Linked DNA regions of Sediminicoccus sp. KRV36. The protein of the gene in region 1 binds, or shares a complex with, the protein of each later gene. Links are inferred from orthologs where the notes say so. Each region holds a gene or a part of one and is shown on either strand. Other genes may lie near its edges.

Region 1 (15,171 bases):
TTTGGGTTCAGGCGGTGATCCTGCCCAAACCCCGCCACCCGCGCGATAGCTTTGTGCCGATGGCGCCGATCGGCCGCGCCGAAAGGCATGCGGACCCACCCCATCCGGGCGGAATAAGCGCGGCCGGCCCTTGCGAAGGCACCACTGCCTGGAGCTTGTTCCGTTCGCCAGGGCTCACCACACAATCCCTGGCCCATCGATTTTCGAGCATCCTTATCCGTGAAAGCGATCCCGTTTGAACGGATGAGGCGCTAACGGCGCGCGGCCCGGCGCGGGTTGCGGCAGGCGGCGTTGACGAAGACATCCATGAAGCTGCCGGTCCCCACATCGCGGCTGCCACTGGGCCCGCGGGCCGGCTCGCGCAGCGCCTCATCCACCGCATTGCGCTGGGTGTACCAGATGCCGAGGATCGGGCTCCAGCCATGCGGATCGCAGCGGAAATCCGCCAGATACGCCGCACTGCGCGCGGTGCCGCCCGTCTCGGGCAGGCGAATGGGCTCCAGCAGATTGATCACCATCCAGGCGCGCCGCGTCCCATCCGGGCTGATCACCACCTCCGAGGCGACGAAGGCTTCTGCCATGCGCGCGCCCCGCGTCAGGGGAATGCGGCGCCAGGCCCGGCGCGGCGCCATGGCGAGGCCGGGCGGCTCGGCCGCCGGGGCCGCGGGCTCGGCGGCGGGGATGGCCGGCGGGCTCGCGATCAGGGGCGCCACGGTCTCGCAGCCCGCCAGGATGAGGGGCGCCAGCATCAAAAGCATCACCGCCGCGCTGCGCGAAATCGCCATCGCCCATTCCCCCCTATGTCGGGAATGACGCTCCCACGCGCAGGCCGTTGCGTGAAGATGATTCGCAACCCGCCATGGCGGCTCAGAGCGCGACGACCAGATCCACCTCCACCAGGGCGCCGAGCGCGAGGCCCGTGACGCCCACCGTGGTCCGCGCCGGCAGCCCGCCCTCGGGGAAGCTGGTTTCCCAGATGGCGTTCATCGCGGCGTAGTCCCGCGCGAAATCCGTCAGGTAGATGCGCGCCATCACCGTGCGCTCCCAGGCGGCACCGCATCCGGCCAGCACGGCCTTCAGATTGGCGATGACCTGCTGCGTCTGGGCTTCGATCCCGCCCGCCACGCAGCGGGTGTTGTCGGCCGGGTCGGTCGGCATCTGGCCGGTCACGAAGAGGAAATCCCCGGCGCGCACCGCGTGGCTGAAGGGAGCGACGCGCTTGGGGCCGTCGCTCAGCACGAAGCGCGTGATCTCCAGGCTCACAGGCCTCGCTCCGCGCGGGTCGCGGCCAGGTCATCCTCACGGAAGGCAGCGAGAATCTGCGGCACGCCCTCCTGCGGGGTGAAGCCCAGGGCGCGCGCCCGCGTGGCGGTGAATTCGGCCGGCCAGCCGCCGACAATGCCGGCAATGGCCGCATCCGGCTCACGCTTCACCAGGGCCCGCTCGGCGGGGCTGAGCGCGGCCAGCATCTCGCCCACGCTGACGGCCAGCCCAGGCGGGTTGATCCCGCGATCCACCCCGAGCGGGGCGGTCTCCATCACCGCCGCGTGGAACAGCCAGTCCACCGCGCGGCGGGGCGAGCAGACCCAGACGCGGAAATCCTCGCCGACCGGCAAGGGCGTCTCAAGCCCCAGCAGAGGCTCCCGCAGGATGGCCGAGAAGAAGGAGGAGGCCGCCTTGTTCGGCCGCCCCGGGCGCACGATCACCGTGGGCAGGCGGATCGAGACGGCATCCAGGAATCCCTTGCGGCTGGCATCCTGCAACAGCAGCTCGGCGGCGGCCTTCTGCGCGCCGTAGGAATTGGTCGGGATCTGCCGGGCATCATCGGGCAGCAACGCCGCCTGCCCGCCGCCGAAGCTTGCGACGCTGGAGGTGAACAGCACGCGCGGCGGGGCGGCCAGGCCGTGAATCGCCGGTCCAGCAAGCTTCCGGCAGGCTTCGATCACCGTAAGCGTGCCGTGCAGATTCACCCGCATGCCGAGATCGAAATCCGCCTCGGCCGCCGCACTCACCACGGCGGCGAGGTGGACGACGAGCGAGGTTCCGGGCGGGATGGCGGCCGAGACATCGGCCAGGCTCGCGACATCGCCGCCCAGGCAGGTCACCGGGAAGGGTGCTGCCAGCGGCCTCGGGGCCGCCAGGTCGAACAGGACCAGGCTGGTGACGGGCTGGCCGCCCAGATGGCCCTCCGCGGCGAGCCGCTCGGCGAATTTGCGGCCAAGGAAACCCCCGCCGCCCAGAATGGTGATTTGCATGGGGGCAGATTGCCCCCGGGCGCGCGTCCCGCCAAGCTCACGCCCCATGCACCCCTTTCGCCTGGTCCTGAACCGCCATCACGGCACCCCCGGAATCATCGTCCTGCCCGAGGGCGGCTATCGCCGGGCGCGGCGGGAAATCACCAGCTGGCCCGGCTATGCGCCGACGCCCCTGCATGCGCTGGACATCCCGGGCGTCGCCTCGGTGCATTTCAAGGATGAGAGCGGGCGCTTCGGCGTGGGCAGCTTCAAGGCGCTGGGCGGCGCCTATGCCGTGTGCAAGCTGCTGGGGGCCGAGCTGGCCCGCCGGGGCACGGCGAACAACGCGAGCGGTGCTGCGCTGGAATCCGGCCAATACGCCCACGCCACCGGGCAGATCACCGTCACCTGCGCGACGGACGGCAATCACGGCCGCTCCGTTGCCTGGGGGGCGCAGCGCTTTGGCGCCAGCTGCGTCATTTTCGTGCATGAAAATGTCAGCCAGGGCCGGCGGGACGCCATCGCCCGCTTCGGCGCCGAAATCCGCGTGGTGCCGGGCAATTACGATGACAGCGTGCGCGCCGCCCAGAATGCCGCCGACGAGCATGCCTGGTTCGTGATCAGCGACACCTCCTACCCCGGCTATACCGAGCCGCCGCGCGATGTGATGCAGGGCTATCGCCTGATGGCGGAGGAAGCCATCACCCAGATGGCCGGCGTGGTGCCCACCCATGTCTTCGTCCCCTGCGGGGTGGGCGGCGTGGCGGCGGCTGTCGCGGTGCAGCTGCGCGCCATGTGCGGCACCGCCCCGCGCCTGATCCTGGCCGAGCCCGAGGAAGCCGCCTGCCTGACCAACAGCCTGGAAGCGGGCGAGCTGCGCGTGGTGACCGGCGCGCTGGACACCCTCATGGCGGGGCTGGCCTGCGGCGAGCCCTCCCTGCTCGCCTGGCAGGAGCTGGAGCGAAGCGCCTTCGCCGCCCTCACCGTGCCCGATGCGGTGGTGGGCCCGGCCATGCGCGCGCTGAAGGCCCAGGGCATCGAGGCTGGCGAATCGGGCGTGGCGGGGCTGATCGCCCTTGAAGGCGCGCTGGCCGAGCCGATGGCGGGCGCGCTGCTGGGCCTGACGCCGGAAAGCCGGGTGCTGATCTTCGGCACGGAGGGCGCCACGGACCGGGCGCTGTATGACGAGCTTACAGCGGATTAACCCGCTTCACGGAACTGCCATTTTAGTGTCACATGGGGGCAATGATGGGGGCTTAGGCGCCACCCATCGAAAACACGCGGGAGAGCCCATCATGTTGCGTCGCACACTCGGCAAGGCCGTTCTTGCTGCCCCCCTGGCTGCCCCCTTGGCCGCACCTGCACTGGCGCAGGGCGGCCCGATCGAGATCTCCTTCTGGCACGGCCTGGCCCAGCCGCTGGGCGGCCTGCTTGAAGAAATCGCCACCGAATTCAACGCGAGCCAGCCGCGCTTCCGCGTGGTGAGCAGCTTCCGCGGCTCCTACCCCGAGACGATGGTGGCCGCGATTGCCGGCTTCCGCTCGGCCACGGCGCCGCACATCGTGCAGATGTTCGAAGTGGGCACCGGGACGATGATGGCCGCTGGCCGCGCCATCAAGCCGCTGCATGAATTGCTGCGCGAAACCGGCGTGACCATTCCCTTCGACGACTACCTGCCCGCCGTGCGCGGCTACTACTCGCTGGCCGATGGCCGGATGATGGCGATGCCGTTCAACTCCTCCACGGCGGTCATGTTCTACAACAAGGACGCCTTCCGCCGCGCCGGGCTGAACCCCGATGTGGCGCCCAAGACCTGGGCCGAACTGCGCGCCGCGGCCACCCGCCTGAAGGCCGCGAATGTCGAAATCCCCGTCACCACCGCCTGGCCGACCTGGACGCAGATCGAGCAGATGAGCGCGATCCACAATACGCCGCTCGCCACCCTCGACAACGGCTTCGGCGGACTGAACGCCGAGCTGCGGATCAACAACCCGCTGATGGTGCGGCACATCAACGCGCTGATGGAAATGGGCCGGGAGGGCACCTTCCGCTGGGGCGGGCGCGATGCGGCGGGCGATGCGCTCTTCGCCAATGGCTCGTCCGGGATGGTCTTTGCCTCCTCGGGCGCGCGGGCGCGCTTTGTGCGGGAATTGCCGGGCGGCATTGCCAATCTGGGCGTCGCCATGCTGCCTTATTATGATGATGTGCAGGGTGCGCCGATCAACTCCATCATCGGGGGTGCGGCCTTCTGGGCAATGAATCGCGGGCCGAACGCCACGCGCTCGGCCGATGAGAATCGCGGCATCGCGGAGTTCTTCGCCTATCTGGCGCAGACCCGCGTGGTGGCGAACTGGCACACGGCGACGGGCTTCCTGCCCGTCACCAAGGCAGCCTTCGAGCAGGTGAAGACGACCGGCTTCTACACGCAGAACCCGGGCGCCGATATTCCGATCGAGCAGCTGCTGCGCGGCGGCGGTCAGATGACGGGCAGCAGCCGCGGCATTCGCCTGGGCGGCTTCGTCGAAATCCGCACCGCGATGCAGGAGGAGATGGAGCGGGCACTGCAGGGCCAGCAGACGGCGCAGCAGGCGATGGACAATTCAGTGACGCGCGGGAATGTCGTCCTGCGGAATTTCGAGCGCACGAACCGCGGGTGAATTGAGGGGCGTTGCCCCTCAAACTCCACAGCAAGAACCTCGGGTTCTTGCATCTCCGATGAGTGATGGTGGGTGTGGGAGGGCTGGGCCCTCCCACGGAAAGGATGACATGGAAAAGAAGGTCTACTTCCGGGGCATTGCCCTGCCCTACCTCCTGCTCCTGCCTCAGATCATCGTCACAGGACTTTTCTTCTTCTGGCCGGCCGCGCAAGCCGTGCGGCAATCCTTCCTGCGTGAGGATGCCTTCGGCCTCTCCAGCCAATTCGTCGGCTTCGAGAATTTCACCGATGTGCTGAGCGACCCGACCTGGTTGGATTCCGCCTTCCGCACGCTGCTGTTTTCGTCTTCCGTCGCGATCCTGGCGCTGGCCTCGGCACTGTTTCTCGCTGTGCAGGCGGACAAGCACATCCGCGGCGCGAACACCTACAAGACGCTGCTGATCTGGCCCTATGCCGTCGCACCCGCCATTGCGGCCGTGCTCTGGCTCTTCATGTTCCACCCGAATATCGGCATTTTCGGCCGCGCGCTGAACGCGATGGGCATCCCCTGGAACTACAAGCTGAATGGCGACCAGGCGATGCTGCTGATCATCCTGGCCGCCGCCTGGAAGCAAGTGAGCTACAACTTCATCTTCTTCCTGGCCGGGCTGCAGAGCATTCCGAAATCCGTGCTGGAAGCCGCCGCGATTGATGGCGCCCGGCCGATGCGGCGCTTCTGGACGGTGGTGTTCCCGCTGCTCTCGCCCACCGCGTTTTTCCTGCTGGTGGTGAACCTCGTCTACGCCTTCTTCGACACCTTCGGCATCATCCACTCGCTCACCCAGGGCGGGCCCGGCAAGGCCACGGAAACGCTGATCTACCGCGTCTATACCGATGGCGTGATGAACCTGAATTTCGGCTCCAGCGCCGCGCAAAGCGTGATCCTGATGATCCTGGTCATCGTGCTGACCATGGTGCAGTTCCGCTATGTCGAGCGGAAGGTGCATTACTGATGGCCGCCAAGCTGGACATCAACCTGCTGGCCGACCGCACGCGCCGCCGCCAGCGGCGGGAGGCGATGGTCACGCATCTGTGCCTCATCCTCGGCGTGCTGATCTTCGCCTTCCCGATCTACCTCACCATCATCGGCTCCACCCATGATGTGAACACCATCGGCCGTGGCGATGTGCCGCTGCTGCCGGGTGGGGAGGGTGCCGCCAATTACAGCCAGGCCTGGGGTGTTGGCGGCGGCCGCTTCATGGGCGTCCCGGCGGGTGTCATGCTGTTCAACAGCATCATCATGGCGGTCTGTGTGGCGGTGGGGAAAATCGCCATCTCGCTCACCTCGGCCTACGCCGTGGTGTTCTTCCGCTTCCCGCTGCGCATGCTGTTCTTCTGGCTGATCTTCATCACGCTGATGCTGCCGGTCGAGGTGCGCATCATTCCCACCATCCAGGTGATGGTGGACCTCAACATGACCAATTCCTACCAGGGGCTGATCGTCCCGCTGATCGCCAGCGCCACGGCGACGCTGCTGTTCCGGCAATTCTTCCTCACCATCCCCGATGAATATGTGGAAGCCGCCAAGATTGATGGCGCGGGACCCATCCGGTTTTTCCTGGATGTGATCCTGCCGCTCAGCCGCACCAATGTGGCGGCGCTGTTCGTCATCCTCTTCATCTATGGCTGGAACCAGTATCTCTGGCCGCTGCTGATCGTGAATGACCGCAGCATGGAAACCATCGTCGTCGGCCTCACCAAGATGATCGGCAGCGGGGATTCGCAGAATGAATGGAATGTGATCATGGCGACGGCGGTGCTGGCCTTGCTGCCGCCCATCGCCGTGGTGGTGCTGATGCAAAGATGGTTCGTGAAGGGCCTGACGGAGACAGAAAAGTAATGGCCACGCTGACCCTTCGCGACATCAAGAAATCCTTCGCGCAAACCCCCGTTCTGCATGGCGTGGACCTCGAAGTCCGTGATGGCGAGATGATCGTCATCGTCGGCGCCTCGGGCTGCGGAAAATCCACCCTGCTGCGCATCGTGGCCGGGCTGGAAACCGCGACCTCGGGCGATGTCATCATTGACGGCCAGAATGTGACCCCCCTGGAGCCGGCCGATCGTGATGTGGCGATGGTGTTCCAGAACTACGCGCTCTATCCGCATATGAGCGTCTTCCAGAACATGGCTTACGGCCTGAAAATCCGCGGCATGCCCAAGGACCAGATCGTGAAGCGCGTCGATGAGGCCGCAACACTTCTGGGCATCGGTGCCCTGCTGGAGCGCAAGCCGCGTCAGCTTTCGGGCGGGCAGCGGCAGCGCGTGGCCATGGGCCGCGCCATCGTGCGCAACCCCAAGCTGTTCCTGTTCGACGAACCCCTCTCCAACCTCGATGCGAAGCTGCGGGTGCAGATGCGGGCCGAAATCCGCCAGCTCCAGAAGCGCCTGCACGTGACCAGCCTCTTCGTCACGCATGACCAGGTGGAGGCGATGACGCTGGGGGATCGCCTGGTGGTGATGCATGCAGGCCACGCCGCGCAGATCGCAACCCCCATGGAAATCTGGGAAAAGCCCGCCGATACCTATGTGGCGGGCTTCATCGGCAGCCCTTCGATGAACTTCCTGCCGGCCACTCTGATGGAGGGTGGGGGTGCGGCGCGGCTCGACGGCAACGGGCTTGTGCTGCCCTTCCAGGATGGGGCGCGCGCCGGCGCGCCCGGCCGCAAGCTGACGTTGGGCATCCGGCCGGAGCATCTGCGCATCGGCCAAGGCGGGCTCGACCTGCTGGTGGATCTGGTGGAGCCGCTGGGTGGGGAGAGCGTGCTGCACGGCAAGCTGCCGGACGGCACGCCGCTGACGGCGCGCCTGCAAGGGGCCAGCTATCACGACGGCCCGATGGGCGTGATCCTGCCGCTGGAATCGCTGCATGTGTTTGATGGCGAAACCGGCAAGAGGATTGAAGCCGGGCGCTGAAGCCCCCAATCTCCCGGGTAATCAAACGGGAGACCACGTTCCATGCTTCGTCGCCATGCGCTCGCCATGGGCGCACTCGCGCCCTTCGCCGCCCGCGTTCCAGCCGCCACGGCCCAAACCGCCACTGACTGGCCCCATGCGCCGGTGCGCTTCATCGTCCCCTTCGCCGCGGGTGGCCCCACCGATATTCCGGCGCGCATGATCGCGGAGGAGATGTCCAAGGTACTGCCCAACCGGATCGTGGTGGAAAACCGCACCGGCTCGGGCATCATCATCGGCACGGATCTGGTGGCCAAGGCGCCGAAGGATGGGCTGACGGTGCTCTACACCACGGTCGGCCACGCCGTGGTGCGCGCGCTGTTTGACCGCGTGCCCTTCGATCCCATCGCGGATTTCACGCCGGTGGCACTCGTCGGGCAAATCCCGATGATCATGATGGTGAACAACGCCTTCCCGGCGCGCACCCTGCCGGAGCTCATCGCCCTGGTGCGCGCCAACCCTGGCCGCTACGACTATGCCAGCAGCGGCAATGGCGGCGCCGTCCACCTGGCCTCCGAGCTGTTCCTGCACATGGCGGGCGGCCCGCAGGGCCCCTTGCGGATGAACCACATCGCCTTCCGCGGCTCCTCGGCGGCCATGCCCGATGTGCTGGCCGGCCGCATTCCGATGATGCTGGACGTCGCGGCCGCCACCATTCCCTATATCCAGCGAGGTGAGCTGCGCCCGCTGGCGATCTCGACGCGCGCGCGCAGCCCGCTGGTGCCGCAGATCCCGACCTTCATCGAGCAGGGTGTGGCCGATTACGAGGCCTATACCTGGCATATGGTGCTGGTGCCCTCGGGCACGCCCGCCCCCATCGTGCGCGCCATCAATGCCGCCGTGAACCGCGCCGCATCGCTGGAGAATATCCGCACCCGGCTGACCGAGATGACCATGCAGGTCGTCACCGACAGCACGCCGGAAAGTGCCGCCGCCTTCCTGCGCGCCGAGATCGGCAAGTGGGAGCCCATCATCCGTGCCGCCGGCATCAAGGTGGAGTAGAAAAATGGCCGCTTATCTGATTGCCAACATCACCGTGAATGACCCGGCGCGCTTCGCCGATTACCGGGACCAGGTGGCGCCGATGATCGCAGCCCAGGGCGGGCGCTACCTGATCCGCGGCGGTGCGGTGACGGTGGTGGAAGGCGAGCCCGGCTTCAACCGCATCGTCGTGCTGGAATACCCGAGCATGGAGGTGCTGAAGCGCTTCTATCACGGCCCCGAATACGCCCCGCTGATCGCGCTGCGCCAATCCTGCACCATCTCCCACGTGGCCCTTGTGGAGGGCTACGCGGGCTGATCATCGGGGGGCGGCAGCGCCCCCGCTCACCCTGGCTTGGCGTTGTCGCGCTCGATCATGAGCTTGCGGGCTGCCTCCGGGATGGGCGTGCTCGCACCATCCTGGACGCAGACCAGCAGCGCCTTGCACTCGAAGCACAGGCCGTTCTTCCACATCGCGTATTCATGCACGAAGCTGGTGTTGCGCAGGCTGGGCACGCGCAGCGTCAGCAGCACGTCATCCTCGAAGCCCAGCGCCCGGATGTAGCGCGCCTCCAGCTTGGCGACGACCGGCCCTGGCTGGTCCGCCCGGAGCACCTGGCCGAGGGAGCGCCAATGCTCCACGCGCAGATCCTCGAACATCACCAGATAGGCCGCGTGGTTCACATGGCCGTAGAGGTCGCATTCGGCCCAGCGGATGCGGTGGCGCACCGCGATGTTCCATTCGCCCTCGACGCCGAATTCTTCCAGCAGCGATCCGTGCATGCGTGCTCTCCTCTGTTGCAGCGCAAGCTGGACGAAAACCCGGCTTGCATCCACCCTCATGCTCCAAGGCAGCGGGGAGAGAGGCATGCGGCGCAGAACGCTTCTGGCGGTGGGGGGGCTTGCCGTCCCGGCCGTCGCGCGGGCGGCCTGGCCGCTGGACCGGCCGATCGAGGTGATCATCCCCTTCCCGCCCGGCGGCGGCGTGGACCAGATGGGGCGCCTCGTCGCGCACCACCTGCCGCGCCATCTGCCCGGCGCGCGCACCGCCGTCATCAACCGCCCCGGTGCCGGCGGGCAGATCGGCTTCGAGGTGCTGTTCAACGCGGCCCCGGATGGCTTCACCATCGGTGCCGCCACCAACACCGCCATGCACGCCATCGCGATCGAGCGGCGCCCGCGCTACCGGCCGGATGAATTCACCCTGCTGGCCAATGTGGTGGATGATCCCGGCGCCTTCTGGGTCACCGCCCGAAGCCCCTGGCGCACGCTGGAGGATCTGCGCCAGGCCGCGCGCGGCCGCCCGGGCGAGATCGGCGTGGGGACGGCGGGCATCGGCTCGGATGACCATATGCTGCTGCTGGCCTTCGAGGCCGCGGCCGGCGTGAATCTGCTGCATGTGCCCTATGCGGGCACCGCGCCGATCCAGCGTGATCTCCTGGTCGGCACGCTGCCCATCGGCGCCTTCAATGGCAGCGAGGCGCTGAACCTGCTGCGCGATGGGCGCATCCGGGGCCTGGCGCAGGGTGGGCCCGAACGCTGGGCGCCGCTCGGCTCCGTGCCGACCTTTCGCGAGGCGGGGCTGGACGTGCTGGGCGGCTCCTCACGCGGGATCGCGGGCCCACCCGGCCTGCATCCGGAAATCACCCTGCAATATGAGCTGGCCTTCACGGCCATGCTGGCCGATGCCGATTTCCTGCGCGACGCGGCGACCCAGGGCTTCCCGATGCGCCCGCTGGTCGGCCGCGCCTATCGGCAGATGATGGCGGCGGATTACGCGGGGCTGCGGGGGCTGTGGGAGCGGCGGCCCTGGCGGGAATAGGTCTGCCGCAGCGCCCGCTCTTTGGGTGTTGGCGGGCTGACGCTCGCCAGGGAATGGCTTCGCCCCGGGGGTTCTTTCGCAGCACGCTTGGCCGGTAAAGACGGCGCTTGCTTCCGTGCTCCCCGCCGTCGCACCCTCCCTGCAAAACAGGGAGGACATCATGATCCAACGTCGCGCATGGCTCGCGGGGGGCGCAGCAATGCTGGCCCGTCCCAGCCTGGCCCAGGCGGCCTGGCCCGCCGAACGCCCCGTCGAGGTCATCGTCCCCTTCCCCGCCGGCGGTGGGGTGGATGTGATGACGCGGCTGATCATGCCCATCGTGGCCGCGCAGATCCCGGGGCTGCGCCATATCGTCACCAATCGCAGCGGGGCCGCGGGGCAGATCGGGCTGGAAGCCACCTTCAACGCCGCCCCGGATGGCTACACCCTGGGCGCCACCACCCTGCCCGCCCACAACGCCATCCCGATGGAGCGGCCCACGCGCTTCCGCGCGATGGATTTCACCTTCCTCGCCAATATCGTCGAGGATGCGAACTGCTTCTATCTGCGCGCCGACAGCCCCATCACCACCCTGGCCGATCTGATCGCCGCCGCCCGCGCCCGGCCCCGGCAGATGACCTATGCCACCACCGGCGTCGGCTCGGATGATCACCTCTTTATGCTGGCCTTCGAGCAGGTGGCGAATATCCCGCCGCTGATCCATGTGCCCTTCGCGGGGGCCGCACCGCTGATCCCGCAACTGCTGGGCGGCCATGTGGATGTGGCGGCGATCAATGTGGGCGATGCGTTGCAGCTCAAGCGGGAGGGGCGCCTGCGCATCCTGGCGCAGGCCAGTGCCACGCGCTGGAGCGAGGCCGCCGATGTGCCGACCTTTCGCGAGCTGGGGCTGGATATCCTGCATGGCGCAGCGCGCGGCATCGTCGGCCCGCCCGGCCTGCCGGCCCCGATCACGGAGCGCCTGACCCAGGCCTTCGCGGTGGCGATGCGCGATGGCGATTTCCTGCGCGAGGCGCAGCGGCAATTCATGCCGCTCAATCCCCTCTCAGGCGGCGAATACCGCGCCATGGCCCAGCGCACGGAGGGCCAGCTGCGCGCCCTGTGGCAGCGGCGGCCCTGGCGGGAGTGAGGCGGGGGCTTGCGGCGCTGGCACCCAAAGTTCTGGCCGTACACAGCCGTAGCGGTTGAAAATGCACGGTCGGCATGATCCCAAGGCGGGTCATGCGCCCATGCACGGCGCGCGAAAACCCGCCGTGCATGGCATCGCGCATTGCTATGGCGGCGCATCTTGCGGGCGCTGCCGTGGTGGCTGGCGCTGGTTCCGCTCGCAAGGGCGCACGGTACAATCTCCAGCCCCCTGCTATCCAAGCAACCTGATCCGCCCCAACGAAATCGCTTGAACGGATGACGCTTCAGAAGCGCCGGTTCAGCGTCAGCGTGGCCCCCTGCGTGACCAGCCCGCCGGAGGAATTGCCGATCAGCGCGCCCGTGGTGATCGCGCCCGCAGGACCGTTGGGGTTGCTGAAGGTGCTGTAGTAATTCCCCGCCTGACGTTGCGTGGCCGAGGCGGTGTAGGTGAAGTCCAGAAACCAGGAGGGGGTCACGAAATACGTGGCGCCCACCACCAGCATGGCCCCCCAGACCCAGCCGGAACTGGAGAAATTCTGCGGTGCGCCCGAGATATCGCTGCGGTTCCCGTTGATGTCGGCAAAGCCGATCAGGCCATTCAACTGGGTGTTGAGCCGCGTCAGCGTCGGCCCGGCACCCAGATAGAGAAAGCCCCGCTCATAGGAACGGCCCAGGAATGGCGTCAGCGCCACCTGATGCTCGGACCGCGTCTGATAGGAGCGCACCACGCCATTGCCCAGGAAGGGGACCGTCAGCCCGCTTTGGGTATAGGTATAGGCGCCGGCTTGCGGCAGCAGCGCATTGGGCGTGGTGGCGGTGGTACCGAGATAGCTGTAGCCGGCCTTCACACCCCAAAGCCAACGGCTTTCCGCGAAGTTCTGATAGTAGCCGATCTGGGCCGAAGGCGCGAAGCCGACCTCACTCCCCATCGGCACCCGCGCCGGCCCCGCGGCCGATCCGCTCGAGACCCGGACGCCGTTCTGATAAACATCCGACAAGCCCAGCGCATAGACATTCTGCGTCCCGAAATTCGTGACGTTGAGACTGCCGCCGGCACCGATATAGAGGCCATGCGTCGGGACTGCGAATTCAGCCCCGCTGCCCTGCGCCGCGGCCTCTGGAATGCTCGAAATACATATACTGAATAAACATGAAGCCATGGAATATCCGATCGATTTTCCATGAAAAAGAGCGTGAGTATTCATCGTCATTCCCTCTGTATTCCTGTTTGAATCCAGGAAAATAACCCAGGGAACGTCGATTGGTTTCGGTGCCGGTTATCTTTTGTCTTTACCCGTGAGCGAACGGCCGGCCACGACGCTCGCCGCGCCAAACCGCTCCCGCAGCGCCTCGATGGCGCGCCATTTCGCCGCGCGGCGCGGCGCCGAGGGGTCCGCCAGGTCACCCTGATCCGCATCCGCCGCCAGGCACAGCGGCGCCGCCCCCAGGCCCAGCAGCCGGTAGCGCGTGCCATCCGCCGCGCGGGCAAGCAAGGGCCGGGCGGCGTCGAACAGCGTTTCCGGCAGCAAGGTGGGGCCGGCCAGGCGCGCGCTGCGCGTCAGCGTCTCGAAGCCACCGGTTTTCAGCTTGAGCACGACGCCGCCGGCCGAAAGCCCCTTCCCGGCCAGCCGCGCCGAGAGCTTTTCGCAAATCCGCCAGAGCACGCCCTCCAGCGCCGGAAGATCGGCCAGGTCCTCCTCGAAGGTCGTCTCGGCGCTGACGCTCTTGGTCTCGCGCTCGGGATTGACGGGCCGGTCATCTTCGCCGCGCGCGCGGGCGGCCAGGGCGGGCCCTTCGGCGCCCAGCCGCGCCATGGCGGATTTGGGGTCAAGCGCCGCCAATTGCCCGAGCCGGGTGATCCCGGCCGATTCCAGCCGGCGCACCGCGGCAGGCCCGATGCCGGGCAGGAAGCCCACGCGCTGCGGCGCCAGCCAGGCCGCCGCCTCATCCCCGCCAATCACGGCGAAGCCGCGCGGCTTGTCCCGCCCGGCCGCGAGCTTGGCCATCAGCCGATTGGCGGCCAGGCCGATGGAGATGGTCACCCCCACCTCCCGCTCCACATCGCGGGCCAGCCGCGCCAGAGTCACGGCAGGAGGTGCCTTATGCAACGCCTCGGTGCCCGAGAGATCCAGCACCGCCTCATCAATGGAGAGCGGCTGCACCAGGGGGGTCAGCGCCTCCATCATGGCGCGGATGCGCGCGCCCTCGGCCGCGTATTTGGCGATATCGGGCTTCAGCACCACCGCATCCGGGCAGGCGGCCAGCGCCTTGAACATCGGCATCGCGCTGCGGATGCCATAGCCGCGCGCGATGTAGCAGCAGGCCGCCACCACGCCGCGCCGCCCGCCACCGACCAGCACGGGCTTGCTCGCCAGTTCCGGCCGATCGCGCTTCTCGACGCTGGCATAGAAGGCGTCGCAATCCACATGGGCGATGGTGAGGGCGAAGAGCTCGGGATGGCGCAGCACCCGCCGCCCGCCACAATGCCGGCAGGCGGGTCCGGCGCCCGGATCGGCGCTCAGGCAGTCTCGGCAGAGGCCCGGCATCCCGTCAGGATGGGCCCCGGCCGCCCTCCCCGTCCAGCGGCTTGGAGCATCATCCGGCCAAACGGGATCGCTTGGATGGATAAAGATGCTCGAAAATCAATGGGCTGGAGGTTGTATCGTGAGCCCTCGCGAACGGAACAAGCTCTAGCTGCCGACAGGCCCGCCCGCTTCCCGCGTGATGACGATCACCGAAGGCCGGGGCGGCGCGCCCTCCACGAAATCCGGCCAGCGGGTCGAGGGGTTTTCAAAGGTGCTGCCGGGGTCCTCGCCGGGGTGCTGGATGGCCAGGAACAGCGCGCTGTCATCGGGCAGCAGCAAGGGGCCGCAGACCTCGGCCCCGGTCGGCGCCTGGTAGAACAGCCGCGTCAGCGCCCGGCCGCGCCCTTCCGTATCCGCCACATAGACGCCATCGGCGACACCCGCGGCGCTGCCGGCGCCATCGGTCGCGATCCAGATGCGGCCCTTGCTGTCGAAGGCGCAGTTATCCGGGCAGGAGAGCCAGCCATGCTCGCTCGTGGCACGGTGATATTGCGCGCCGGCATCAAGGCCCGGCTTGCCCGCGCGGAGGAACAGGCCCCAGCGCATCGTCTCGGCGGCATGGTCCGGGCGGTCGGGCGCGCCGGGCGGGATCATCTCCAGCACATGGCCATGCGCATTGGCCGGGCGGGGATTGGCGGCATTCACCTGCTCGGCCGAGCGGTTGGCGTTGTTGGTGAGCATGACATAGACGCGGCCATTGATCGGATTGGCCTCCACATCCTCCGGCCGGTCCATCGGCGTGGCCTGGAGCAGATCGGCCGCGCGGCGGGCTTCCAG
Region 2 (15,067 bases), 1.6 Mb from region 1 along the record:
GGTTTGGGGCGCCCTCGCCCTCAAAATGACGCAACCGATATGCGGCCCGCCCCCCTTTTCGCGGTGGTGGACGCGTTGAGAGACTGAGGACAGGGATGGATCAGGATACGGGCGAGACCCCCACGCCCAACGCCGGAAAAATCGCCGCCTGCTGGGCCCGCGTTCGCACGCGCCTGCGTCAGGAGGTGGGTGACGTCGAATACCGCAACTGGCTGCGCCAGATGAGCCTCGCGGGCGTCGAGGGCGAGGCCCTGCTCGTCCATCTTCCCACGCGTTTCCTGCGCGACTGGGTGCGTGATCATTATGGCGACCGCCTGCGCATGCTCTGCCAGGCCGAGATGCCCGGCATCCGGCTCGTGGAACTGCGCGTCCAGGCGACCAGCCGCGCGGTGCAGCCTGTCCTGGAAGACGAGGTAGAGGAGGTTTCCTCCCTCGCGGAAAGCCTCGCGCCCACGCCGGCGCCCCTGGCCGAGCCCGTCCGCAATGACTGGCTGGTGCCGCTCGATCAGCGCTTCACCTTTGACAGTTTCGTCGTCGGCAAGCCCAATGAATTCGCCCATGCCTGCGCGCGCCGCGTGGCCGAGCGCCCGGCCCAGGCCGGCTTCAATCCGCTGTTTCTCTATGGCGGCGTGGGCCTCGGCAAGACGCATCTGATGCACGCCATCGCCTGGTCCCTGCGCGAGCAGGATCCGGGCCTTTCCGTCGCCTATATGTCGGCGGAAAAATTCATGTACCGCTTCATCGCGGCCCTGCGCAGCCACAACACCATGGAGTTCAAGACGCAGCTGCGTTCGGTCCATGTGCTGATGGTGGATGACCTGCAATTCCTGATCGGCAAGGACAACACTCAGGAGGAGTTCTTCCACACCTTCAACGCGCTGATTGACGCCGGCAAGCAGATCATCATCTCGGCCGACAAGGCGCCGAATGACCTCTCGGGCATCGAGGACCGGCTGCGCACGCGCCTCTCCGGCGGCATCGTCGCCGATCTGCACGCCACGACCTATGAGCTGCGCCTCTCCATCCTGCAGTCCAAGGCGAATATCTCGGGCGTCGAAGTCCCGCCCCGCGTGCAGGAGCTGCTGGCCCGCAAGATCGCCTCCAATGTGCGGGACCTGGAAGGCGCGCTGAACCGCATCGTGGCGCATGCCAAGCTGTTCGGCCGTCCGATCACGCTGGAAAGCGTGCCGGAGGTGCTCTCCGACATTCTGCGCGCGCATGACAAGCGGCTCTCGATTGACGACATCCAGCGCAAGGTGGCCGAGCACTACAATATCCGCCTGACGGAAATGGCCTCGGCCCGGCGCGCGCGCGCGGTGGCGCGGCCGCGGCAGGTGGCGATGTATCTGGCCAAGCAACTCACCTCGCGCTCCCTGCCCGAGATCGGGCGGCGCTTTGGCAACCGGGATCACACCACGGTGCTGCATGCGGTGAACAAGATCACCGAACTCATGGCTGAGGACCCGTCCTTTGCGGAGGATGTGACCTTGCTGCGGAAAATGCTCGAGATGTGAGGGGCTTTGCCCCTCACGCACCCCAGCAAGAACCTTAGGTTCCTGCACCTCCCTTAAATCACTGATCTACCAAACGAATGAAGGTCCAGGAAACGGGTTTCCTGGTGGGCGGGTGCGGTGGGGCAAAGCCCTCCCGCAAGCGCGCTTTGCCCCACCGCACTGCAATGCTACAGGAAACACGCCTTCGCGCGGCGAATCGCGCCTGCGCCTTCGGATAGCAAGGGACCGGGAGAGATGAAGTTCAGCGTCGAGCGCGCCATCCTGCTCAAGGCACTGGGCCACACGCAATCCGTGGTCGAGCGCCGGAACACCATTCCCATCCTGGCCAATATCCTGCTGGACGCGAAGGAAGGCACGCTGCGCCTGACCGCGACCGACATGGAGATCGCCATCGTCGAGGAAGTGCCCGGCGTGCAGGTCGCGCGCCCGGGCCGCACCACGGCACCGGCGCAGACCCTCTATGAAATCGTGCGCAAGCTGCCCGATGGCGCCACGGTCGAACTCGACCACAAGGGCGGCGATGCGCCACTGACACTGCGTGCCGGCCGCTTCAGCACCAGCCTGCCGGTGCTGCCGGTCGAGGATTTCCCCTCGATGACGGAGGGCGCCCTGCCGCACCAGTTCAAGCTGGAAGCGGCCAAGCTGCGCGGCATGATCGCCCGCACGCGCTTTGCCATTTCCACCGAGGAAACGCGCTACTACCTCAACGGCATCTATCTGCATGTGGCCGAGGATGCGGGCGGCAAGAAGCTGCGCGCGGCCGCGACGGATGGCCATCGCCTGGCGCGCGTGGAAACCGATGTCCCGGATGGTGCGGCGGCCATGCCGGGCGTCATCATCCCGCGCAAGACGGTGAATGAGCTCAACAAGCTCGCCGAGGAAACCCGCGACGAGATCGAGTTCCGCCTCTCGGACACCAAAATCAGCTTCCGCGTCGGCACCGTGACGCTGACCAGCAAGCTGATTGACGGCACCTTCCCCGATTACGAGCGCGTGATCCCGCGCAACAACGACAAGATCATGGAAGTCGGCACGCAGGCCTTCGCCAATGCCGTGGGGCGCGTGGCCGCCATTTCCAGCGAGCGTTCGCGCCCGGTGAAGCTCAGCATTTCCAGCGACAACCTCCTGCTCACCGCCTCCAGCGCCGAGCAGGGCGAAGCGCGCGAGGAACTGGATGAGGGCCTGGTCACCTATGCCTCCTCGCCCATCGAGATCGGCTTCCAGGCGCGCTACCTGAACGACATTACTGAACAGGTGGGCGAGACGCTGCGCTTCAAATTCTCCGACGGTAGTGCACCCACCGTGGTGCAGGACGCGGCGGATGATGATGCGCTCTACGTCCTCATGCCGATGCGGGTCTGACGGACCAGGGCCGGCGAGGGGCTCTGCCCCTCGCGCTCCCCGCCGAGGGCCCAGGCCCTCGGAACCCGTTTTGGTGGGGATGGCGGAGAGGGGCATGGCTGAACCGCTGACCCGACGCACGCTCCGCGCCCCTCTCCGCCATCCCCACAATTGGTTTCCAAAGGCCTTTCGGCCTTTGGTGGGGGGTGCGGGGGGCAAAGCCCCCTGCGGTCCATGCTCCGCCTGACCCGCCTGCGCCTGACGCGCTATCGCTCCTATGCCGCGGCGGAGCTGCGCTTTGGCGCGCCCATGGTGGTGTTCACCGGCCCCAATGGCGCGGGCAAGACCAATCTGCTGGAGGCGATCAGCCTGCTGGGCCCGGGGCGTGGCCTGCGCGGCGCGCGCATCAGCGAGGTGGCCGCGGGCGCCACCCCGCCCTGGAGCGTCTCCGGCCATTTCGACGATGGGCTGGGCGGTTTCGAAATCGGCACGGGCAGCCTGGAGGAGGGCAGCGCCGAGCGCCGGGCCTTCCGCCTCGACGGCGAGAAGATCCGGACCCAGGCCGATCTGGCCGAGCGTGTGGCCGCCGTCTGGATCACGCCGCAGATGGACCGCCTGTTTCAGGAAAGTGCTGGTGGCCGCCGCCGCTTCCTGGACCGTCTGGCCATGGCGCTGGAGCCGCATCTGGCGCGTGAGGTGACTGCCTATGAAGCGGCCATGGCCGGGCGCAACCGCCTGCTCTCCAAGGGCCGGGCCGAGGCCGCCTGGCTGGCCGGGCTGGAGGATGCGATGGCGCGGCACGGCATCGCCATCGCGGCCTCACGCCGGGCCTTGGTGGCGCGGCTGAACGCCGCGATGGAGGGTGGCGCGGCCGGTGCCTTCCCGGCCGCCATCCTGGCCCTGCAATGCCCTGCCGCGGCCCTGCTGGCGGAGATGCCGGCACTGGCCGCCGAGGACGCCCTGCGCGCCAGCTGGGCGGCCGCACGGGCCCGCGATGCGGCAGCAGGTGCGACGCTGGGCGGCCCGCACCGCGCGGACCTGCTGTTCACCCACGCGGCCAAGGCCATGCCGGCCGGGCTGTGCTCCACGGGCGAGCAGAAGGCGCTGCTGATCTCCACCGTGCTGGCCCATGCGGGCCTGATCGCGGCCGCGCGCGGCTTCGCCCCCCTGCTGCTGCTGGATGAGGTGGCGGCGCATCTGGATGAGGAGCGCCGCGCGGCCCTCTTTGACGCGCTGGCAGCACTGCCCGCGCAAAGCTTCCTGACGGGCACGGATGCCGGGGTTTTCACGCCTGTTGCAGACCAGGCCGAGCACTGGCGAATCACCCCTGGCGGTGCGCATCCGGCACCCCTGTCCCTGGGCGCGTAAAACTGGCATAAAGCCCAGGTCTTTCCGAAGGTTTTCCGATTCCCGATGAGCAGCGATTCCCCCAGCGGTGACGACCCCCTGAACCAGGTCTCCGATGCCGATTATACCGGCGCCTCGATCACTGTGCTGCGTGGCCTGGAAGCGGTGCGCAAGCGCCCCGGCATGTATATCGGCGACACCGATGACGGCTCGGGCCTGCACCACATGGCCTTCGAGATCATTGATAATTCCGTGGATGAAGCCCAGGCCGGCTACGCCAGCCGCGTGGATGTCGTGCTGAACGGCGATGGCAGCGTGACCGTGACCGATGACGGGCGTGGCATCCCCGTGGATATCCACGCCGAGGAAGGCGTCTCGGCGGCCGAGGTTGTGCTCACGCGGCTGCATGCGGGCGGCAAGTTCAACCAGAATTCCTACAAGGTCTCGGGCGGCTTGCACGGCGTGGGTGCCGCCGTGGTGAACGCGCTCAGCGAATGGATGGAAGTGCGCATCTGGCGCGGTGGGGTCGAGCATTTCATCCGCTTCGAGCATGGCGACACGGTGCAGCCGCTGATGATCGTGGGGCCAAGCCCGCATCACCAGGGCACGCAGGTGACGTTCAAGCCCTCGGCCGGCACCTTCACCCAGGTGGAGTATGATTTCCACATCCTGGAGCGCCGGCTGCGCGAACTGGCCTTCCTCAATTCGGGCCTCGCCATCACCATCCGCGATGACCGCCATGTGCCGGCGCAAACCGCCGAGTTCAAATTCGATGGCGGCCTCGTCGCCTTCGTCGAGTGGCTGGACAAGGGCAAGGACCCGATCTTCAAGCCGCCCATCAGCGTCATCGCCAAGGAAGGCGAGGGCATTCGCGTCGAGCTCGCGATGTGGTGGACCTCCTCGCCGCGTGAGGTGATGCTCTGCTTCACCAACAACATCCCGCAGCGCGATGGCGGCTCGCACCAGGCGGGCTTCCGCCAGGCGCTGACGCGCATCGTCTCCAAATACGCCGAGGATCTGGCGAAGAAGGAAAAGATCGAACTCGTCGGCGATGACATGCGCGAGGGGCTGACCTGCGTGCTCTCGGTCAAGGTGCCGGATCCGAAATTCAGCTCGCAGACCAAGGACAAGCTCGTATCCTCCGAGGTGCAGCCGGTGGTGCACATGGCTGTGGCCGATGCGCTCTCCCATTGGTTCGAGACGCATCCGAAGGAGGCGAAGCTCGTCCTCGACCAGGTCGTGCTGAGTGCCGTGGCGCGCAAGGCGGCGCAATTGGCGCGCGAGAAGGTGGGGCGCAAGAACGCGCTGGATATCTCGACGCTCCCCGGCAAGCTGGCCGATTGCCAGGAAAAGGACCCCGCCAAGAGCGAGATCTTCATCGTCGAGGGTGACAGCGCCGGTGGCTCCGCCAAGCAGGGGCGCAACCGCGCCAACCAGGCCATCCTGCCGCTCAAGGGCAAGATCCTGAATGTCGAGCGTGCCCGCATGGACAAGATGCTGGCCAGTGCCGAAATCGGCACGCTGATCACGGCCCTCGGCACCGGCATCGGCACGGGCGAGCCGGCACGGGGCGGATTTTCGGCCGACAAGCTGCGCTACCACAAGATCATCATCATGACGGATGCCGATGTGGATGGCAGCCACATCCGCACCCTGCTGCTGACCTTCTTCTTCCGGCAGATGCCTGAATTGATCGAGCGCGGGCATCTCTACATCGCCCAGCCGCCGCTCTACCGGGCCAAGCGCGGCAGCGATGAGCGCTACCTCAAGGATGACCGCGCGCTGGAGGATTACCTGATCGAGAAGGCGACCAGCAACGCGAAGATCACGCTGGCCGATGGCCGCGTCGCCGTGGAGGCCGAGCTGGCCGAGGTGGTGGAAAGTCTGCGGCAGACCACCTCGCGCATTCGCCGCCTCGCTGCCGGTGTTCCGGTGGAGATCGTGGAGCAGGCGGCCATGGCGGGCATCCTCACGCCCGACATGCAGCGCGCACTGGAAGGGGCGCAGGATTTCGTGGCGCGCCTCGATGCCATGGCGCCCCCTTCCGAGCGCGGCTGGAAGGCCAGCGTGGATGAGGCGGGCATCCACATGCACCGCATGGTGCGTGGCGTGGCCGAACGGCACACGCTCTCGGCCGCGGCGCTGCGCAGCACCGAGGCCCGCTGGCTGGATGAGCGGCGGGCGAAGCTGCGCGACGAATTCGAAGCCGGCGCCAAGCTGGCCTTTGACGGCAATGAGGCCGCGGTGCGCGGGCCACTCGCCGCGTTTGACCGCATCCTGGCGCAGGGCCGGCGCGGCCTCTCCTTCCAGCGCTTCAAGGGCCTGGGCGAGATGAACCCGGATCAGCTCTGGAAGACCACGCTGGACCCCGCCATCCGCACCTTGCTTCAGGTGCGGGTGAATGATGCCGAGGATGCGGAGAGCGTCTTCTCCACGCTGATGGGCGATGTGGTGGAGCCGCGCCGCGACTTCATCGTGGGCAATGCCCTCAAGGTTGCGAATCTGGACGTGTGATGACCCCGCCTGATTCCCGGATCGCGGCATTGCGGCGCGTGATCACCGATCTCGGCAGCAAGCTTGAGCTCGACCTCGCGGTGCGGCTTTGGGATGGCGAAGCGGTGCCACTGGGGCCGCGCTGGAGTGGCGACCTCGCACTGGCGATCAACGACCCGGCCGCCATCACGAAATTGCTGCGCAAGCCGCGCGCGGCCACGCTGTTCGATTTGATGGCCGAGGGCAGGATTGACCTGGAAGGCGGCAGCCTGCTGGCCTTCGCGGACCGCATCGGTACGCGCCGCACACGCGGCCTGCTGAAGCAGATCAACACATTCGCGGCGATCCGCGCTCTCCTGCCTTTTCTGTTCGGACCCGGCACGCCCGACCGCAAGCTTGAGGGCGCGAGCCACGCCTATGCGGGCGCGCAGACCGCGCGCTTCGAGGCGGGACGCGACGACACCTCGCTGATCCAGTTCCATTACGACCTCTCGAACGAATTCTACGCGCTCTTTCTCGACCCCGAGATGGTCTATACCTGCGCCTATTTCCCCCATGGCGACGACAGCATCGCCGAGGCGCAGCAGGCCAAGCTGGACATGATCTGCCGCAAGCTGCGGCTGCAGCCGGGTGACCGCATGCTGGACATTGGCTGCGGCTGGGGCGGCCTCATCTGCCACGCGGCGCAGCATTACGGCGCCCATGCGCATGGCGTGACGCTGAGCCAGGCGCAGTATGATTTCGCCATGGCGAAGGTGAAGCGCCTGGGCCTGGAGGACCGCGTCACCATCGAGCTGCGCGACTTCCGCAGCCTGGCGGGCATGGAGTTCGACAAGATCGCCTCGATCGGGATGTATGAGGCGATTGGCCTCGACAATCGCGAGGGATACTTTCGCCAGATCCGTTCGCTGCTGCGCCCGCGCGGGATCTATCTGCACCACGCCATCGCGCGCCCGATGAAAAAGAATGAGCGCGAATTCCGCAAGAAGCGGCCCGAATTCGCCGCACTGGTGAACTACATCTTCCCGGGTGGCGAACTGGACCACCTGGGTGGCAGCACGGATTCCATGGAGCGCAACGGCTTCGAAATCCACGATACGGAAAACTGGCGCGAGCATTACGGCCGCACCTGCCGTATCTGGACCGAGCGGCTCTACGCCAATCGCGCGGCGGCGGAGGCCGAGGTCGGTGCGGCCAAGACGCGCATCTGGCTGCTCTATCTGGCGGGCTGCGCCATCGCCTTCGAGCGAGGCACGGTCTGCATTTTCCAGACCGTTGCCACCAAGCGCACGCGCGGTCCATCGGGCTTACCGCTGACCCGCAGCGATCTCTATCCGATTCCGGCGGCCTGACCGGGCCGCTTCACCTTGTCTTAATCCGGCCGCGATAGCTTCAGGGACCCCCAAAAAAGGATGGTCCCCGTGAAGAAGCTCCGATTGATCGCTGCCACTGTCCTGTTTCTCGCTGCCCTGCCCTTCGTGCCTATCCGCGCCGAGCGCAGCCCCGTCTTCGGGACGGCCGCCATTGAGGCGCTGTCGCTGGAAGCCTCACGCGATATTACCGCGCGCGGCGCCACGGCGGATTACTACGGCGGCTTGGCGGTATCCTATTCATATACGGCGTATGTCTATTCCTTCTATGGCCGATATTATGCGGGATCGAACACGCCATCTGAAAAAAGCTGGTATGAGACCGCGGCTTTCTACGCGTATTATGCTTATATCTTCAGCCACCACGCGGCATACTATTCCGGCATCGGCATGTAGTGCTTGCGATGCCCATGAACAGACAAAATGTCTGGTCCTTGTCGCTCCGCAGGATCGGCAAATCCATCGGCCAGCGCCGTGCTGGCGCCTGGGGTGTCCGCGGTGCTGCCGCCGCGGCACTCCTGGCCTTCCATCCCGCGCCAGCCGATGCCCAGGCCGCGGCGCCCTCGGCCGAAGCGCAGCAGGCGCGCCTGCTGGAGCGAATCCGCCTGCTCGAACGCCGGCTTGAGCAGCTGGAGCGGGCGCCGCAAACGCCCCGTCCGCCCCGCGCCACAGCTGCCGCCGCTGCGCCGCCCCCCGCACCCCCCACGGCGCCACCGGCCATGCCGCCCTCGCGCACACGCGACCCGCATGACGAGGAAATCCCGCAGGAGGCTTTCGTCTTCCGTGACCAGGCTGTCACGCTGCGCCCAGGCCAGGCCGAAGCTTCGCTCGATCTCGGCTATCTGCGGGACCGGCGCATCATTTCGGCGGACCGCAGCGCCTCGGCGGTGCTCACGGCGCGGCTGGGGATCATGGCCGGTGTCGAAGCCGCCATCACGGCACCGTTTTTCCAATCCACCCGCAGCTTCGAGCGTTCGCCAAGCCTCATCTCCGACCGTGAAACGCGTGGCATCGGGGATGTCTCGGCCCAGGTGAATATCCTGGGTTGGGGGGAGCGCCCCTTCTGGCCCGGCGCAGTCTTCACGGCGGCCGTGGTAACACCCACGGGGCCCTCGCCCTTCATCAGCCCAGCCACCGGCTTGAGCGCGGAGCTGGTGCCGGTGGATATCACCCAGGCCATCTCCACGCGGGGCGCATGGGCGTTGCGCAGCGGCGTCCAGTTCTTCAAGACGGTGGACCCACTGGTGCTGTTTGGCGGGGTTTCCTACGAATATGTCTTCCCGCTCGAACAATCGGGCATCACCTTCCGCCCCGGTCGCCGGATCAACTACAATGCCGGCATCAGCTTTGCCCTGAGTGAGCGCTCGACGCTCGGCTTCACCTTCATCGGCAGCTACACCTCCGCCCTCCAGGCCAATTCCATCACTTATCGCAACACCGCGAGCGAGTCCGCCGCGCTGCGCCTTTCGCTGGTCCAGCGCCTCGGCACCCAGTTCTGGCTGGAGCCGGCGCTGGCCTTCGGCCTCGTCTCGGATAGCCCGAATGTTCAACTGGGCCTCGGCCTCAGATACAGGTTCTGAACATGCCCCCCACGCGTCGTATCGCACTCGGTCTGCTGGCACTCTCCGCGTCTCCGGCAGCGGCGGGCGAGGCGCTGATGCGCCGGCCGCAATCCTGGCAGGAGCGGCGCTACGCCCATGTCGTCCGCCAGGTGCTGGAATTCTCCTGCGGCAGCGCTTCGCTGGCGACGCTGCTCACCTTTTTCCTGCGCCGCCCCACCACCGAGGCAGAGGTCATCACCATCCTCCGCCAGCGCTACCCGGGCGAGGCGGCCTGGCGCAGCAAACAGCAGCAGGGTTTCTCCCTTGAGGACATCACCTTCGCGGCCGAGCGGCTGGGCTTCGCCGCCCAGGCCGCACGGATTGACGCGGCCCAATTGCCGCAGATCGCGGGGCCGGTGATCGTGCATCTGGACAAGGGCGCGTGGCAGCATTTCTCCGTCCTGCGTGCCTCGCGCGATGGGTTTCACTACATCGCCGATCCCATCCAGGGGCAGGTCACGATGCTGGATCATGAGTTCCGCCGCGAATTCACGGGCGCCGTCCTCGCGGTGTGGCGGCGTGGCGGGGCCCTGCCCCAGGGCTCGCCCTTGCAGGCCGTGCGCGATGGCGTCTCGGTCGAGCGGAGTGTCTCGCGCGCCATCCAGACGGCCGTGCCGCCGGCCGGCTTTCCGCTTCCGTTCTGAGATGCGGCGCGCGGCCCCCCTCGCAATCGTGATGGCGCTCGCCACCGGCATTGCGCCCGCTAGGGCCGATCCGCGCTGCGCGCGGCTGGGCCAGCCCGCATACAGCGCCATGCGCCTCACCTCCGCCGGCGGCGCGCCGGCCACGGCCGCGCGCGTGACGCTCGATGGCCCCCGGCAGCGCATCGAAGCGCGCGGCCCTGGCGAGGGGCGGCTGGTCACCCTCATCACCCCCGAATTCCATGCGGTCTTCCTGACCAGCGCCCAGCCCGCCGTGGCCCTGCGCCTCGCGCCGCCGCCCGCCACCGCCGCACCCGCGCCGCAGGACCGGCGCGAGCGCGAGGAGCGCAGCCGCGGCCAGGTCACCTTCATCATCGAATTGCGCGGCGTGAGTGGCCAATGGCATGCGGTGGAGCGCAACACCTGCCGGCGGGACGGCGTCCTGCTGGAAGCCTGGCAATGGCAACCCAGCCCGGCCGGCGGCCTCGTCCTGGAAACCCGACAGAGCGACATCCGCCTGGCCCGCCCCGACCCGGCACTGTTCCAACTCCCCGCCGGGTTTCGCCTCGCCGAAGCACCGCCCGCCGCCCGACCCTGACCGCCGATGCGCGCGGCATCGGGGGCCATGGGGCAGCGCGGCCCAGCCGGTGCTCCGGCGCGCGGGCTCAGTCGGCGAATTGCCCGGCCGCCTGGATCACCGGGCGCCAGCGGGCGATGTCGGCCGTCCAGAAGGCGCGATGCGCGGCCGGCGTCGCGCGGTCCTGCGCCACGGGCTCGGTGCCCAGATCGGCGAAGCGGCGGATCAGCCCGGGGTCACGCAGCGCCGTCTGCAGCGCGCGCGACAGGCGGGTGACCAATTCCGGATTGAGGCCGCGCGGCGCATAGAGGCCGTGCCAGACGCTCACCTCGAAGCCGGGCAGCCCGCCCTCGATCGCCGTCGGAAGCTCGGGCAGGGAGGCGACGCGCGTGTTCGTCGTCACCGCGAAGGCCTTGATGGTGCCGGCGCGGATGTGCTCGGTCGTGTTGGTCGTCTGGTCGCACATCAGGTCCACGGTGCCGGCGACGAGGTCATTCATCGCCGGGCCCGTGCCGCGATAGGGCACGGTCGTCAGCGGCACGTTCATCGCCTGCTGGAACAGCAGGCCGCACAGATGCGAGGCCGCACCCACGCCGGCATTGGCCAGGTTGATCTTGTCCCGGTCCCGCCGCACCAGCGCCACCAGCTCCGCCAGGGAATTGGCGGCGATGTTGCGCTTGGCGACGATCGTCATCGGCACTTCGGTGATCATGCCCAGCGGCTCGAAGCCATTGATCGCGTCATAGGCAAGACGGCGATACAGCGTGGGAATGGTGCTCATGCCGATGTGGTGCACCAGCAGCGTGTAGCCATCCGCCCGGGCCGCGGCGGTGCGCTGCGCGCCCAGCGTGCCGCCCGCGCCACCGACATTCTCGACCACGACGGAGGTGCCGAGGTCCCGGCCCATCGCCTCGCCCAGCAGGCGGGCCACCGTATCGGTTGGGCCACCGGCGGCGAAGGGGACGATGATGGTGATCGGCCGGCTCGGGAATGCCTGCGCCGAGGCGAGGCCGGGGGCGGCGAGCAATCCGGCGGCGAGGGCCGGCAGCTGGCGCCGGGTCAAACGGGGCATGAGATCCTCCAGGGGAATTTTTTGACAGGCAAGTGACGAAGTGGCTTCTTCGTCACCTTTCGCGGCATTTGCAATCGCAAAGCGACTGGCCTCCTCGCCGGGGATTGTTTATCGGCCATGCATGAAACGCAGCCCGTCCCCGTGAGTTCCATCGCGTGACCATCACTGCCGAGGAATTGCTGCATCGCGGCATCGCGCGGCACCGCGCGGGCCGGCTGGATGAGGCGGTGAGCCTCTATCGCCGCGCGCTGCGCCTGGCCCCCGGCCACCCGGATGCGGAAAATCTGCTGGGCGTCGCGGCGCGGCAGCGCGGGGATCTGCCCGCCGCCCTGGCCCATGCCGCGCGCGCCGTGGCGGCCGCGCCGGATTCCGCGCTGTTCCTGGCCAATCAGGGTGCGGCCCTGGCCGAGGCCGGGCGCCTGGCCGAGGCCATCGCGGCGCTGCGCGGCGCCATCCAGCGCAACCCCGCCGATGCGATGAGCCTGCGCAACCTGGGCCAGGCCCTCACCGCGGCGGGCCAGCCGGAGGCCGCCCTCGACCCCCTGACCCAGGCGACGCGGCTGGCGCCCGAGGCGCCCGAAGCCTGGCTCGCTTTGGCGCATGCCGCGCGCGAGGCGGGGCGGATGGACGCGGCCCGCGCGGCGGCCGAACAGGTGCGCGGCCCGCTGGCCGAGCAGGCCGGCTTCCTGCTTGCGGCGCTCGGCGCCGGGCCTGTGCCCAGCCGCGCGCCTGCCGCCTATGTGCGGGAGTTGTTCGACGCCTTCGCGCCGCGCTTCGATGCGGAGCTGGAGGGCGCGCTGGCCTATCGCACGCCCGCGCTGCTGGCCGCGATGATCGAAGGGCTGCCGAAGGGCCGCGTGCTGGATCTGGGCTGCGGCACCGGGCTTTCCGGCCTGGCGCTGAAGCCCTTCGCGACCCGGCTGGAGGGGCTGGATCTTTCGCCCCGCATGCTCAACCAGGCGCGGGCGCGCGGCATTTATCACGCGCTGCATGAGGCGGATCTGCTGGAATTCCTGCCGCGCAGCCCGCAGGCCTGGGACCTGATCGCCGCCGCCGATGTGCTGAACTACCTGGGCGACCTGGCGCCGGCCCTGGCCGCCATGCAGGCGGCGCTGAAGCCGGGAGGCACGGCGCTGTTCAGCCTGGAAGCGGGCGAGGCCGAGGTGGCGCTGGGGGCAGGGCTGCGCTTCCGGCACAATCCGGAACATGCTTTGGCCCTGGCGGAAGCGGCGGGGCTGCGGCTGGTGGCGCGCGAAGACGCCGTGTTGCGGACGGAGAAGGGGCGTGATGTGGCGGGGGTTTTGGTGCGGCTGGCGCGGTGAGAGACCAGGGGGCTTTGCCCCCTGACCCCCAGCAGGAAACTTGGTTTCCTGCACCTTCATTTCCAGCACTCGCGGAGGGTGCGGGGGATTGAGGCGCGGCCACCGGCGAGGGTGTGGAGGGTTTTCAGGATGCGCAGGAAGTCGCGCGTGCCGCGCTTGTCCTGCCGCCAGCCCAGAATTCGCTCGCGGATGTTCAGTTGGCGCATGTTTTCGGACAAATCCGGATCGGCCACCATCCAGGACGGGCCGGGTAAGGCGCGCATCAGCTTGAGCCGCCGCGCGAGCATGATCAGCGCGAGGCCACGGATGCGAATGGCCCGCCGCGCCGCCCGGCAGATCAACCCTTCCATCTCCCGCAGCACAGACCCGGCCGGTGAGGCCGCCAGCGCCCGCAACAGCCGCTCCCAAACCCCCGCATTCGCGAGCCGCTGGAAATGCCGCGCGACCGAGGAACCCTTGCCGTAAGCCGCCGGCAATTCCCGCCAAGCGCCCTCGGTCGCCGCCACGCGGAAAATCGCATCCATCCGCGCCCGCTGGTCACAGGGCCGCCCGCGCGCCGGCACGGGCAGGTGGAGGGAGAGGATGCTCCACTGCGCATCCGTCATCCGGTCATAGGGCACCAGAATCCTGGCCGGGCGGGGAGGGCGCGGGCCACGGGAGTAGGTGCGGGGTTCGCGGAGTTCAGGGGGGAGGAGGGGGCGGATGCGCATGGCAAAACGTAACATGACGGTTCGAACAAAACAAGAACAAAACAAGAACAAAAACTGGCTCTGATTGAACGTTCTGACGTCGAGAGGCAGACTTAGCGTCGCAGAATTCTGCCGACCGGTGAAGCACGTCGAAACCGAAACGGCGATCTTGCTACGTAAAAACCCCTATGAGGCGCGGATAAGCTCAGCTAGCATTGTTTAAATGTTGGTTGGCGTAGTCCTGCGAGCTGGCCAACGTGGGGCCAGTGCTCCTCGCGTAGCAAATTTAGACCTAACACGGGAGGAAAAATTGAATTTTAATTCTGATGGATATCTTGATGCTGGCCTCCATGACATGGATGTTGAAGGTATCGTAGAACACTTTGTCACAGCTTTTCCAGCATCAAACACAAGGCGTGCAATCATCGAGGGCTATATTCGCCATCGTAGTGAATTTTCAGCCCTCGGAGTTGCGTGCGTTCAACTTATTGATGGAAGTTTTGTTTCAAATAAGGCAGATCCAGGTGATATAGATTTAGTAGCCTTTGCGGATCTTGATACGATAGACGCTCTTAGTCCTGAAGATCAGAAGAAATTAGCCGACTTGTTTTCAGGGCCAGCGACGAAGGCAACTCATTTCTGCGATGCTTACTTTTCGCCAACGGTTCCAGAAAATCATCCTTTATACAGTCAGCTTCGTAGTAAACGTAAATACTGGATGGGTGAGTTTGGATATGATAGAGAGGATCGGCCTAAAGGGGTTGTGCGCACTCAAATTGATCCTGCGGCTAACAGCACGAAAGCAGAAGATTTAAACAATGTTTGATGTGTGGCACGGCGTGGACCCCGCGTCTGCGGAGGCAAGGCTGCGTGGCTTGCGACGCAGATTGTCCGAGCTTGACGCCGCTATGACCGATCAGCAGGCTCTCGCCAGAGCCAACCCAAATAGCTTCGGGATTGCTTTGAGCGGCATCAGCCTGCGCTCCATGGAGACTGCTCTCCGGCAAGAGTTGGTCGAAGTTCTTCGTCATAGACGATCCGAGCATGTAGCCATTACACTGGATGGCCCGAATTTTGCGCAACATTCAGCAAAGTTGCTC

What was found.
Region 2: the proteins of LHU95_RS10595 (region 1) and dnaN are in contact, whole or in part, in a solved structure (PDB 1OK7), measured with the Escherichia coli proteins. The link is inferred for Sediminicoccus sp. KRV36 from one-to-one orthologs.

What each region holds. Positions count from the first base shown.
Region 1 is NZ_CP085081.1:2,290,657-2,305,827, reverse strand. What follows is about bases 12,222-15,151. They hold LHU95_RS10595 (DNA polymerase IV), read right to left. Parts: upstream 14,356-15,151; coding sequence 13,087-14,355; downstream 12,222-13,086. Other genes in these bases: LHU95_RS10590 (PhoX family phosphatase), read right to left, coding at 14,500-15,151; LHU95_RS10600 (outer membrane beta-barrel protein), read right to left, coding at 12,222-12,969. Outside these bases: LHU95_RS10665 (surface-adhesin E family protein), read right to left, coding at 252-749; LHU95_RS10660 (RidA family protein), read right to left, coding at 868-1,263; LHU95_RS10655 (NAD-dependent epimerase/dehydratase family protein), read right to left, coding at 1,260-2,255; LHU95_RS10650 (diaminopropionate ammonia-lyase), read left to right, coding at 2,302-3,438; sn-glycerol-3-phosphate ABC transporter substrate-binding protein UgpB, read left to right, coding at 3,530-4,891; sn-glycerol-3-phosphate ABC transporter permease UgpA, read left to right, coding at 5,001-5,882; sn-glycerol-3-phosphate ABC transporter permease UgpE, read left to right, coding at 5,948-6,769; sn-glycerol-3-phosphate ABC transporter ATP-binding protein UgpC, read left to right, coding at 6,769-7,842; LHU95_RS10625 (tripartite tricarboxylate transporter substrate binding protein), read left to right, coding at 7,885-8,883; LHU95_RS10620 (DUF1330 domain-containing protein), read left to right, coding at 8,888-9,181; LHU95_RS10615 (thioesterase family protein), read right to left, coding at 9,208-9,645; LHU95_RS10610 (tripartite tricarboxylate transporter substrate binding protein), read left to right, coding at 9,731-10,684; LHU95_RS10605 (tripartite tricarboxylate transporter substrate binding protein), read left to right, coding at 10,845-11,810; more of LHU95_RS10600, read right to left, coding at 12,094-12,221; more of LHU95_RS10590, read right to left, coding at 15,152-15,171. UniProt on the Escherichia coli protein: Poorly processive, error-prone DNA polymerase involved in translesion repair and untargeted mutagenesis. Copies undamaged DNA at stalled replication forks, which arise in vivo from mismatched or misaligned primer ends.
Region 2 is NZ_CP085081.1:3,865,544-3,880,610, reverse strand. The notes cover bases 987-3,812. They hold dnaN (DNA polymerase III subunit beta), read left to right. Parts: upstream 987-1,748; coding sequence 1,749-2,876; downstream 2,877-3,812. Other genes in these bases: recF (DNA replication/repair protein RecF), read left to right, coding at 3,090-3,812; dnaA (chromosomal replication initiator protein DnaA), read left to right, coding at 987-1,514. Outside these bases: more of dnaA, read left to right, coding at 96-986; more of recF, read left to right, coding at 3,813-4,223; gyrB (DNA topoisomerase (ATP-hydrolyzing) subunit B), read left to right, coding at 4,269-6,716; LHU95_RS18320 (cyclopropane-fatty-acyl-phospholipid synthase family protein), read left to right, coding at 6,716-8,047; LHU95_RS18315 (hypothetical protein), read left to right, coding at 8,117-8,461; LHU95_RS18310 (hypothetical protein), read left to right, coding at 8,476-9,645; LHU95_RS18305 (cysteine peptidase family C39 domain-containing protein), read left to right, coding at 9,648-10,310; LHU95_RS18300 (hypothetical protein), read left to right, coding at 10,342-10,905; LHU95_RS18295 (tripartite tricarboxylate transporter substrate binding protein BugD), read right to left, coding at 10,973-11,956; LHU95_RS18290 (tetratricopeptide repeat protein), read left to right, coding at 12,112-13,278; LHU95_RS18285 (transposase), read right to left, coding at 13,335-14,039; LHU95_RS18280 (hypothetical protein), read left to right, coding at 14,278-14,793; LHU95_RS18275 (hypothetical protein), read left to right, coding at 14,786-15,067. UniProt on the Escherichia coli protein: Confers DNA tethering and processivity to DNA polymerases and other proteins. Acts as a clamp, forming a ring around DNA (a reaction catalyzed by the clamp-loading complex) which diffuses in an ATP-independent manner freely and bidirectionally along dsDNA.